DNA from 3 places in the Cohnella sp. genome. Region 3 is predicted to be linked to each of the others. Evidence: predicted binding sites of a transcription regulator. Region 3 holds the regulator's gene; each other region holds the start of a gene.
The links. Region 3 encodes Rex, which represses fermentation and respiration genes when NADH is low (regulators of the CRP and FNR family bind a similar motif). Its sites were predicted from a motif close to TTGTGAAATATTTCACAA; they were not measured.

Region 1: a site for Rex is predicted at 1,605-1,622, ahead of nirB (nitrite reductase large subunit NirB). Genes of this name have one in related genera too.
Region 2: a site for Rex is predicted at 1,529-1,546, ahead of ACESLM_RS23540 (cytochrome c oxidase subunit II). Genes of this name have one in related genera too.

The regions. Positions count from the first base shown of each region.
Region 1 is NZ_JBEPYQ010000017.1:31,069-34,349, reverse strand. It holds gene nirB (nitrite reductase large subunit NirB) at 1-1,591, opposite strand, end outside; gene ACESLM_RS07700 (helix-turn-helix transcriptional regulator) at 1,859-2,806, opposite strand; gene ACESLM_RS07695 (alpha/beta fold hydrolase) at 2,962-3,281, shown strand, end outside.
Region 2 is NZ_JBEPYQ010000086.1:7,567-10,847, forward strand. It holds gene ACESLM_RS23535 (TIGR02679 domain-containing protein) at 1-1,433, shown strand, start outside; gene ACESLM_RS23540 (cytochrome c oxidase subunit II) at 1,776-2,249, shown strand; gene ACESLM_RS23545 (cbb3-type cytochrome c oxidase subunit I) at 2,264-3,281, shown strand, end outside.
Region 3 is NZ_JBEPYQ010000076.1:12,519-15,799, reverse strand. It holds gene dinG (ATP-dependent DNA helicase DinG) at 1-1,148, shown strand, start outside; gene ACESLM_RS22040 (redox-sensing transcriptional repressor Rex) at 1,145-1,804, shown strand; gene ACESLM_RS22035 (amidohydrolase) at 1,801-3,105, shown strand; gene ACESLM_RS22030 (cell wall elongation regulator TseB-like domain-containing protein) at 3,102-3,281, shown strand, end outside.

The DNA.
Region 1 (3,281 bases), on a different contig from region 3:
AGGTCACATTCAGGTAGAAATTGATCGCAGGGCGGCATTTCGAACAGCCCTCGGCATTGCGGAAGCCAAGTTCGCGGAATACGTCCTTCGATGTGGTCAGACCCTTCTCGTGAATTTGCAGCACGATGTCGTCCCGGGTCAGATCGGTACAGCCGCAGATGCCCGTCGGCGCAAGCGTAACTTTGTCGCCCAAGACGTGCGTGAGCAGCTCGCCGATCATTGGCTTGCATTTGCCGCAGGAGTTGCCGGCTTTGGTGCAGCGGACAACATCGGCGACGGAGGTCAATTGCTGCGTATGGATCGCATTAACGATCGTCCCCTTCGTGACGCCGTTGCAGCCGCATACCGTATCGGCATCGTCCCACTGTGCTACGCTTTCGCTTGCCTCATCGTCGGCGGACGCCAGCAGCGTGACCGGATTCAAAGCGCTAATATCGGTCTCGTTTCGCAGCATTTTGTAATAGCGGTTTTCTTCGGACGTATCGCCGTATAGCACGATGCCGACAATATGACGATCTCGGATAAACAGCTTCTTGTAGCTGTTGTTCAAGCCGTTATATGCTTCAATGCCTTTCACGTCGTCGCTCTCGCGGATGATGCCCGCCGAGAACAGGTCGCAGCCGGACACTTTCAGCGAGGTGGACACCGTGCTGCCTTTATAGCCGTCTGTCGGGCGACCGGTCAGCCGATCGGCCAGCGCTTTCCCTTGTTCGTACAGCGGGGCAACCAGACCGTAAACCATCTTGTTATGCTGGGCGCATTCCCCTACTGCATACACGTCCGCCGCGCTTGTCGCCATGAAATCGTCAACGACGATTCCCCGCTCGACACACAGCCCCGCGTCCTTGGCCAGCCCGGTTACCGGCCGGATGCCGACGGCCATAATGACCAGATCCGCCTCCAAAGTGCTGCCGTCGCTGAATTCGAGGCCTTCCGCTCTGTCCGTCCCAAGAATCCGCGTCGTTTTTTTCTCCATTAGAAATCGAATGCCTTGCTTTTCCAAATCCTTCTTGAGCAAATTTCCGGCAGGCTCGTTCAACTGCGTCTCCATCAGCCATTTCTCCAGATGGACGACCGTGACGTCCATGCCCTGATCGACCAAGCCTTTGGCAGCTTCAAGTCCCAGCAGGCCGCCGCCGATGACCGCCGCCCGCTTATACCGCTTGGCCTGCTCGATCATTTGCAGCGTGTCGTCGATGGTGCGGAAGCCCAGCACGCCTGCCAGCTCCGCGCCCTCTACGGGCAGGATAAAGGATCTTGACCCTGTCGCTATGATGCATTTGTCATAACGGATGCATTGACCGCCGGCCGTCAAGACTTGCTTGGCTTGCGGGTCCAATTGGACCGCCGGATCGTGATGAATGAGCGTAATGCCGTTATCCTCGTACCATTGCAGGGGATTCGTAATGATCTCATCCACCGTCATCTTCTTTTGCAAGACATTCGAGAGCATGATGCGATTGTAATTCGTATAGGGCTCTTCGCCGATAATCGTAATCTCGTATTGACGGGGGGACCGCTCCATCATTTCTTCGATGGTTCTCACGCCGGCCATGCCGTTGCCGATCAGCAGCAGTTTCTCTTTAGTCATAGCGCTCCTCCTGTTGTGAAAACTTTCACTTGTAAGTTGTGAATGTTTTCACTTTCTGTGCAAACATCGTATCATGGAATAGGGATTTCGAGTATCAGGGAATTCCCTGATCATTTTGTCGATAAATCCCGTAAAAATTGGAGCGCTAAACGCGAAGTGCTTGCGAGCCCTCATGACAGTCGGCCTGACGGAAATATCGCTTTGGATGGGCTGATTTTCTGTTGGATTACGCCTCGTTTCCTTGCTATTCTCGTACGGAGCGCGCATTCACGTGTAAAGCGATTGTACCGATTTCAGTTTAGCGCGGAACAACTCGATCGCTTCCTCCGGTTCGACGATGGTTGCATGTGCTCCCAGCCTCCAGGCCAGATCGACGTAGAAGCCAATATGGTTCGGAGAGATCGGAATGGTCGCGAATCCGCCGTCACTCCCGTCCGTCTTAGGTACGATGGCCGATCCGAACCAGCGGTCGGAGCGGAGTTCATGCACGCCCTGTCGCGTCAGTTCGAGCGTGAAGAAGATCGGCTCGGACCCTCCTCCGTCGGGAGGATCCTGCAAGGTGCGAAGAGCGACATCGTCTCTGATCGCAAGCGAAGGATTCAAGACGGCGGATCGGATTCTGTCGGCGCGGAACAGGCGGTAGTCCTCCTCGCGGAAGCAGTAGGCCGGGCAGTACCAGTAGCCGTCACTCTCGTAAAGCCCGATCGGCTGAATGTCCCGGGGGCGCGCGGCGCGTGCGGATGCGTATTGGATCGTGACGGCGCTGCTCGCCATAATCGCCTGCAAGAGAATCTTCAAAACTTCCGCAGACATATCGCGGCGAGGGCTCCAGATAGCGACTCTGTCTTTCAGGCGATCAATGCGTTCCCGAATATCCTGAGGCAGATAATGATAGAACTTGCGAAGAGCGGCGTCGGTTCCCTCTTCGAAAGGAAGAGCGCCGAGGGGCTTCAGCGATTGTCCGGCGATGAACAGGGAGACGGCCTCGCTCTCCGTGAAGGCGATCGGAGGAAGCAGCCGCTCCTGCAGCAGCCGGTATCCGCCCCCGCGTCCTTGAACGGAGTAGACGGGAACTCCAAGTTCGCTCAACTCTTGCAAATCGCGCGTGACCGTGCGGGTGGACAGACCGAATTCATCGGCGAGCTCCTGTACGGTGAACGTTTTTTTGGCGTTGATGAACATCATCATTTGAATGAGACGCTGAGACTTGGGCATAAGTGGATCTGCTCCTTTTTGGGACAGCAGGCCGACCGGGGCGGGTTACGGTTGCTGTTTTATTTCATTTTAACATTTAAATAAGACAAAATATGTCCTATTTCAGTGATACATTGTTCACATGAAAGATAACGAATGAATGGGAGTTGGTCGGCATGGCATTAACAAATCGTACGCAGAGGGATATCGGATTTGTGTTCGTACACGGAGCGGGGCTGAATGGACGCATATGGGAGAGAGTGGCCGACGGGTTGGATTATCCGTGCTTGTTCGCGGAGTTTCCGGGGAGAGACGGCGAGAAGGAGATGCGGCTGGAACTGACGTTAAAACAATACGCGGATGCGGTTGTGCGGCAGGTGAAGGAATGGGGAGTCGGGCGGATCGTGCTCGTGGCGCATTCGCTGGGGGGACAGGTAGCCCTTCAGGCAGCGGAAGAGCTTCGGGATCGTCTGGCAGGATTCGTTGCGGTGGGGGC
Region 2 (3,281 bases), on a different contig from region 3:
GCGGTTATGTGGAGCTGAATCGTCCGACGGAGGAAGAGTTCGAGGCGCTAGACGGCTTCTATGGGACTTACACGCCGGATCGAAGCCAGCCTGTCTATCGCTACTCCATACGTCGATTCGAACGGTTAATGCGCGCAAGCCGTTTTCAAATGTCGATTCCGGAGCTGCTGCGGATTCTGTACGGGTCGGAGGTGCGGACGCGCGGCCAGCAGAGAGCGGCGTCCGCGGAGTCGTGGGAGACGATGATCCGAGAAGCGATGGAGCCGCTGCGCGCATCCGGCGTTCAAGCTCCGAGCGGAGAAGCGCGAGAAGAGGGAGAGGCGGGAGAAGCGGACGAGACGGAACGCGAGCTGCTATCTTGCAGAGGGCGGATTGCGGAATGGGTGGAAGGCATGCGGGAAGAGACGTCTCCCGGCGTGCGGATATTGCGCAAGCTGTTCGTGTCCGGGCCGGAGGAGGGGCTTACGAATGCCGTTCGGGCGCTGCTCGCATTAGCTGAGGCGCAAGCCCGATCCGGTCCCCAATCGGAATGGGAGCCGATCCGTCTGCCCGTCCTCTCCGCGCAAGCGACGGGCGACGCCCATGCGCTGGATTGGAAGCATCCGACGGGGCGATTATTCTGGTGGGGATTGGTCGCCTGCTTCCATTCTCGCGAGGCGGAATCGTTCGTATCCTCCGCGGCTTACTCGGACACACACATGGAGGCCGAGGAGGATTCGCTTGGAAAGGAGCCCAGCGAACCGAGCCTCTCGCAGGCTCAACTGATTCGCGAAGGTTATCGCCGGGGAGGCGTGGCGGACGACGACCTGTCTTCGCAAGTGATAATCTTTGCGCCGGGATGGGACTTGCGCTGGGAAGAACGGGTGCTGACGCTGCGGCAGGTCGAAAGAATGGCGGGGACGTCCTCAGGGACGCTGCGCTGCTCCGCAGTATACGCGGTGGAGAATCCGTCCGTGTTTGCGGTATTGACGGATGCGGCCGTGAAGCGGCACGAGCAAAATTGGACTAAAACGCAAGCCCCGGCCCGGGCGGCAGAGGAACTGCCGCTTCTCGTCTGCGTAAACGGGCAGCCGAGCGTAGCCGTAGTGAAGCTGCTCGAGCTCGTTCTTGGCAACCTTGCGCAGGACGGTCCGCAGGTATGGTATTCGGGAGATCTGGATGTTAAGGGACTGGAGATTGCCATCGGCATGCAGCAGCGTTTCCCGCAGCGCTATCGCCCTTGGAGGATGGATTCGGGACACTACAATCGCTATTCCTATCGTGGGATTCCGCTTACGGAGGCGGAGAGGCAGCGCCTTGAAGCTGCCGACATTCCATGGGAGCCGAAGCTGGGGAGCGTTATTGCGGCTGCGGGATTTAAGCTGCATCAGGAGCTGTGGGTGGACGAATTGGAGCGCGACTGGCTCGATGCAGTCGAACAAGCTTTGTATTAAACTGACCTAGGACGATCGATCATAAAGTTTGGAAGTACGCCCCGATTTGACGTTTTCATGACGTCTTGTCGGGGCTTTTCGTTTTTTCTCCGTTAATGTGATTCGTATCACGAACTCGAATTCCCGATCCGCTACGATAACAGCAGAACCATTATTCATCGAAAGGGGCGTTCGGCGATGGAGTCCGTGAAACCGAAGCGCGAAGAGGATCGGAACGATGAGGTCCATTCGCAAAAAGGAACTTTATTTTCCGTATTCATGCTTGGAGCTTTTATTGCTCTTTTGTTCGTTGCGGTGTTCGGTCTGTACATGTCGAGAGTGTAGCCGGAGGGAGGGATTAAGATGAAGCTGAAAATGCACCGGTATGAAGAAATATGGTTAGTTTGCGGCATTTCCCTGATTGTCGTATTTATGCTCATCACCGGATACCAGACGTTCGCTCTGGATATGGGGCCTCCGAGTCATATGGAGACGATCGATCCGCAGAAGGTGGACGAGACGGCTCCGTTCGACAAACCGGGCGTGTACAAGATCGGAGAGGACGAGTACGAAGTAGTCCTGTCGTTGGAATCGTTCGTCTTTACTCCTGCGGACATCGAGATTCCCGCGGGCTCGACCGTGCATTTCATTTTGACTTCCAAGGACGTGACGCACGGCTTCGAAGTGGCGGGCACCAACGTCAACGCGATGGTCATGCCGGGCTACATCCAGAAAATCACGCAGAAGTTCAGTAAAGCGGGCGAATATTTGATCGTCTGCAACGAATACTGCGGAGCCGGCCACCAGTACATGAGCACGATCATCAAAGTCGTATAGAGGAGGCGAGTCGATTGAATAAGCTGTTGGGAGCCCAGCCGAAGGACGCGGCCCTGTCGAGAACGTATTTGTTCGTAGCCTTCGCGGCGCTGCTGCTGGGCGGCATCATGGGATTGCTGCAAGCGACGGAACGGGCAGGATGGTTCGAAATGCCAAGCTGGTTCACTTATTATCAAGCCTTGACGACGCATGGCATCGTGCTGGTCGTCGTGCTGACCGCGTTTTTCACGATCGGTTATTTCTACGCGGCGTTGTCGCACACCTTGGGCGGCCTGCTGACTAAAGTCCGGAAAATGGCGTGGATCGGCTTCGCGCTGAAAATCGTCGGCTTCGTGTTCGTCGTCATTCCTGTCCTGATGAACAAAGCTACCGTTATGTATACGTTCTATCCGCCAATGAAAGCCTCGCCTTATTTCTACATCGGTTTGGTGTTTATCGTGCTGGGCGTGTGGATGTGCGCGTTCGGGGCGTTCGTTCAAGTCGCGACCTGGAGAAAGAACAATCGCGGACAGCATCTCCCGATTCTATCCTTCTTCGCCACCGGCGTGTTCGTGCTTCTGTTCTTCGGCAGCCTCGGCGTGACGGTAGAAGTGCTGACGCTGATCCCTTGGGCGTTCGGATGGACGAAGACGGTCAACGTCATGGTCAGCCGCACGCTGTTCTGGTCGTTCGGGCATACGCTGGTCAATATCTGGTATTTGACGGCGGTGTCCGCCTGGTACGTCGTCGTGCCCAAGGTAATCGGCGGAAGAAGGTTCAGCGACGTGCTGACGAGATTCGTCATCATCGCCCTCGTCATCACGAACATTCCCGGAGGCTTCCACCACCAGATTATCGACCCGGGCATGTCGCAGTCGTTGAAATTCATGCACGTCTTCATGAGTCTGGTCATCGGCATTCCTTCCATGATGACGGCGTACGCCATGTTCTCCGTCTTCGAGCGCCGCGGCAGAGAGCTTGGGGGCAAAGGACTGATCGGATGGTTCAAAAAAATGCCATGGGGCGACGTCCGGTTTCTGGCCCCGTTCATCG
Region 3 (3,281 bases):
TGGACGGCAACAACGTCATCCAGCTGCTGTCGGACTTGATTCGTCCGCTGGAGAAGCTGACGGTCGACATACGCGAGGAGTCGGACGAACTGGGCATGCAAGGCTTGCTCACCGACCTCGGGGGCGTGCTGAAGGATCTGTCCAACATTCGCTCCGACACGCAGTCGTTCGTCACGCTGGGCCGCCCTGAGTTCGTCTATTGGGCGGAGGGGCATACGCAATACCGCAATCGTTCCGTCAGCGTCTACGGAGCTCCCGCGGACGTCAGCGAGTTGCTTAAGGAAGGCATGTTCGACAAGAAAGCGAGCGTCGTCATGACTTCGGCGACGCTGACGATCGACAAGTCGTTCAAATACGTGACCGATCAGCTCGGCTTGATCGACGCGGAGAAGAAAGGCCGTCTCAAAACGGCGATGCTGCCGTCTCCGTTCCGTTACCGGGAGCAGGCGCTCGTGCTGATTCCGCGGGATTTTCCGGCGATCAAGGGCAGGGACGGAGAGGCGGCTTTCGTCAAGGCGCTGATCGGTTCGCTGCACGAAACGGCGCTGACGGTGGGCGGCAGAATGCTTGTGCTGTTCACGTCTTACCGGATGCTGAGGCACGTCTACGGCCCGCTCAAGGACAGTCTGGAGCAGGCCGGCATTCAGGTGCTCGGCCAAGGGGTGGACGACGGCAGCCGAAGCCGGCTGACGCAGCAGTTCATGAAGCAGCCCGCCTCGGTGCTGCTCGGCACGAGCAGCTTCTGGGAAGGCATCGACTTGCCCGGCGACGCGCTGACGTGTCTGGCGATCGTCAGACTGCCGTTCCAGCCGCCGAACCATCCGGTGGCGGAAGCGAAGTCGGAGAAGCTGCAGGCCGAGAACCAGAATCCGTTCATGAAGCTGTCGCTGCCGCAGGCGGTCATCAAGTTCAAGCAGGGGTTCGGCCGCCTCGTCCGCACGGCGAGCGACAAGGGCATCGTCATTTTGTACGATACGAGAGTGATCGACACGAATTACGGCAAATACTTTCTGTATTCGCTGCCGGGTCCGAAGATGGAGCATTTGCCGCTGGCCGGCATGACCTCCAGAATCCGGCAGTGGCTGCAGTCGGACGCGGACGAACAAGACAGATTATCCGCGACGCAAGAGAGAGGGGACATGCGATGAAGCCGATCAAAATTTCCGAAGCCGTCGTCAGGAGGCTGCCGATTTATTTGCGTTATTTGAACGAACTCAGTCTCAGCAACATACAGACCGTATCCTCTCAGGACTTGGGGGAGAAGCTGGACCTCAATCCGGCGCAAATCCGCAAGGATCTGGCTTATTTCGGAGAATTCGGCCGCAAAGGAGTCGGCTACAACGTCGATTACCTGATCGAGAAGATCCGGCAAATTTTGAAATTGGACAAAACGATGAACGTCGCCCTGGTCGGAACGGGGAACCTGGGGCGCGCTTTGTGCAATTATAATATGTATATCAAGGACAATATGAAGATCGTGGCCGTGTTCGACGCCGACATGAGCAAGGCCGGCACCTCGATCAATCACCTCAAGGTGCAGCCGATGCAGGATTTGACCGAGACGGTTCGCCAGCTGGATATCGCGGTCGGAATCATCACAGTTCCCGCGGGGGAAGCGCAGAACGTGGCCGACCGGTTCGTCGCGGCGGGCATTCGCGGCTTGCTTAATTTCGCCCCCGTCGTGCTGAAGGCCGCGCCCGGCGTGCGCATTCACAACGCCGATTTTACCGCCGAGCTGCTTAGCTTGGCCTATTACATGGACGATCAGAACGAGGAAGAGTCGGAAGGGGACGAGGAACAATGACCCGGTTGTTAATCAAACAAGGCACGTTCGTGACGATCGACGAACAATTGCCGGTATTTCAAGGCTGGCTTGCCGTAGAGGACGGCAAAATCGCCGCGCTCGGCGAGGGAGAAGCTCCGCGGGAGGAGATCGATTCGGCGACCGAGACGCTGGACGGCAAGGGACTGCTGTTCATGCCGGGACTCGTGAATACGCATGGGCACGCGGCGATGTCGCTGCTGCGCGGAATGGCCGACGACCTCGTTCTGCAGGATTGGCTGCAAAACCATATGTGGCCGACCGAGGCGAAGTTTACGGCAGACGACGTGATCTGGGGCTCGGCGCTGGCCGCGGCGGAAATGATCAAGAGCGGAACGACGACGTTCGTCGACATGTACGACCAGATGCACCGCGTCGCGGAAGTGGTGGAGACGTCCGGACTGAGGGCCAGCCTGACGCGCGGCGTCATCGGCCTGTGCCCGGAGGACGTGCAGAAGGCGAAGCTGGAGGACGCGATCCGCTTCGCGCGCGATTGGCACGGCGGGGCGAACGGACGGATTAACGTGATGATCTCGCCGCATGCGCCGTACACCTGTCCTCCGGATTATATTGTGAAGTTCGTGGAAGCGGCGCACGAGCTGGATTTGCCGATGCATACGCATATGTCCGAGACGCTTGCGGAGGTCGAGCAGAACGTGCGCGATTACGGCTGCCGTCCGGTCGAGCATCTCGATCGTCTCGGCGTGTTCGGCAGGCCGACGCTGGTCGCTCACGCGGTCCATCTGAACGACGAGGAGATCGCCCTGCTGGCCGAACGGAAGGTTGCCGTATCGCATAACCCGATCAGCAATCTGAAGCTGGCGAGCGGCGTCGCCCGCGTGCCCGATCTGCTCAAGGCGGGCGTAACGGTGTCGCTGGGCACGGACGGCGCGGCCAGCAACAACAATCTCGACCTGTTCCAGGAGATGACGACCGCGGCGCTGTTGCACAAAGGCGTAAGCGGCGATCCTACGGTCGTTCCGGCCACGGAGGCGCTGCGGATGGCCACGCTGCACGGCGCCCGCTCGCTCGGGCTGGAGGGCGTTACCGGCCAACTGAAGGCCGGCCTTAAGGCGGATATCATCGCCGTCAATATCGCGCAGGCTCATTTCGTGCCGCGCACGGATTACGTGTCGCACCTCGTCTACTCGGCCAGAGGTTCGGACGTCGTCCACGTATGGGTCGACGGCAAGCCATTGCTGAGGGACGGCAAGCTGACGACGCTCGACGAGGAGAAAATCATGGCCGAGGCGGAGCGCTGTTACCGGGGGCTGCGGGCATGAGCATGAACCGGAACGAAGGCAAGCGGGCGCTTCCTTCCCTTACCCTCGGCCGGTGGCTCGTCATTATTGCCGGATTCGTCGTGTTCGTCGCCGTCTCGTTCGTGCTTTACGTGCGTTCGGCCGACGCGGATTACCGGCGCGCGGAGAACGAGGCGATCCGGATCGCCAAGCAGCAG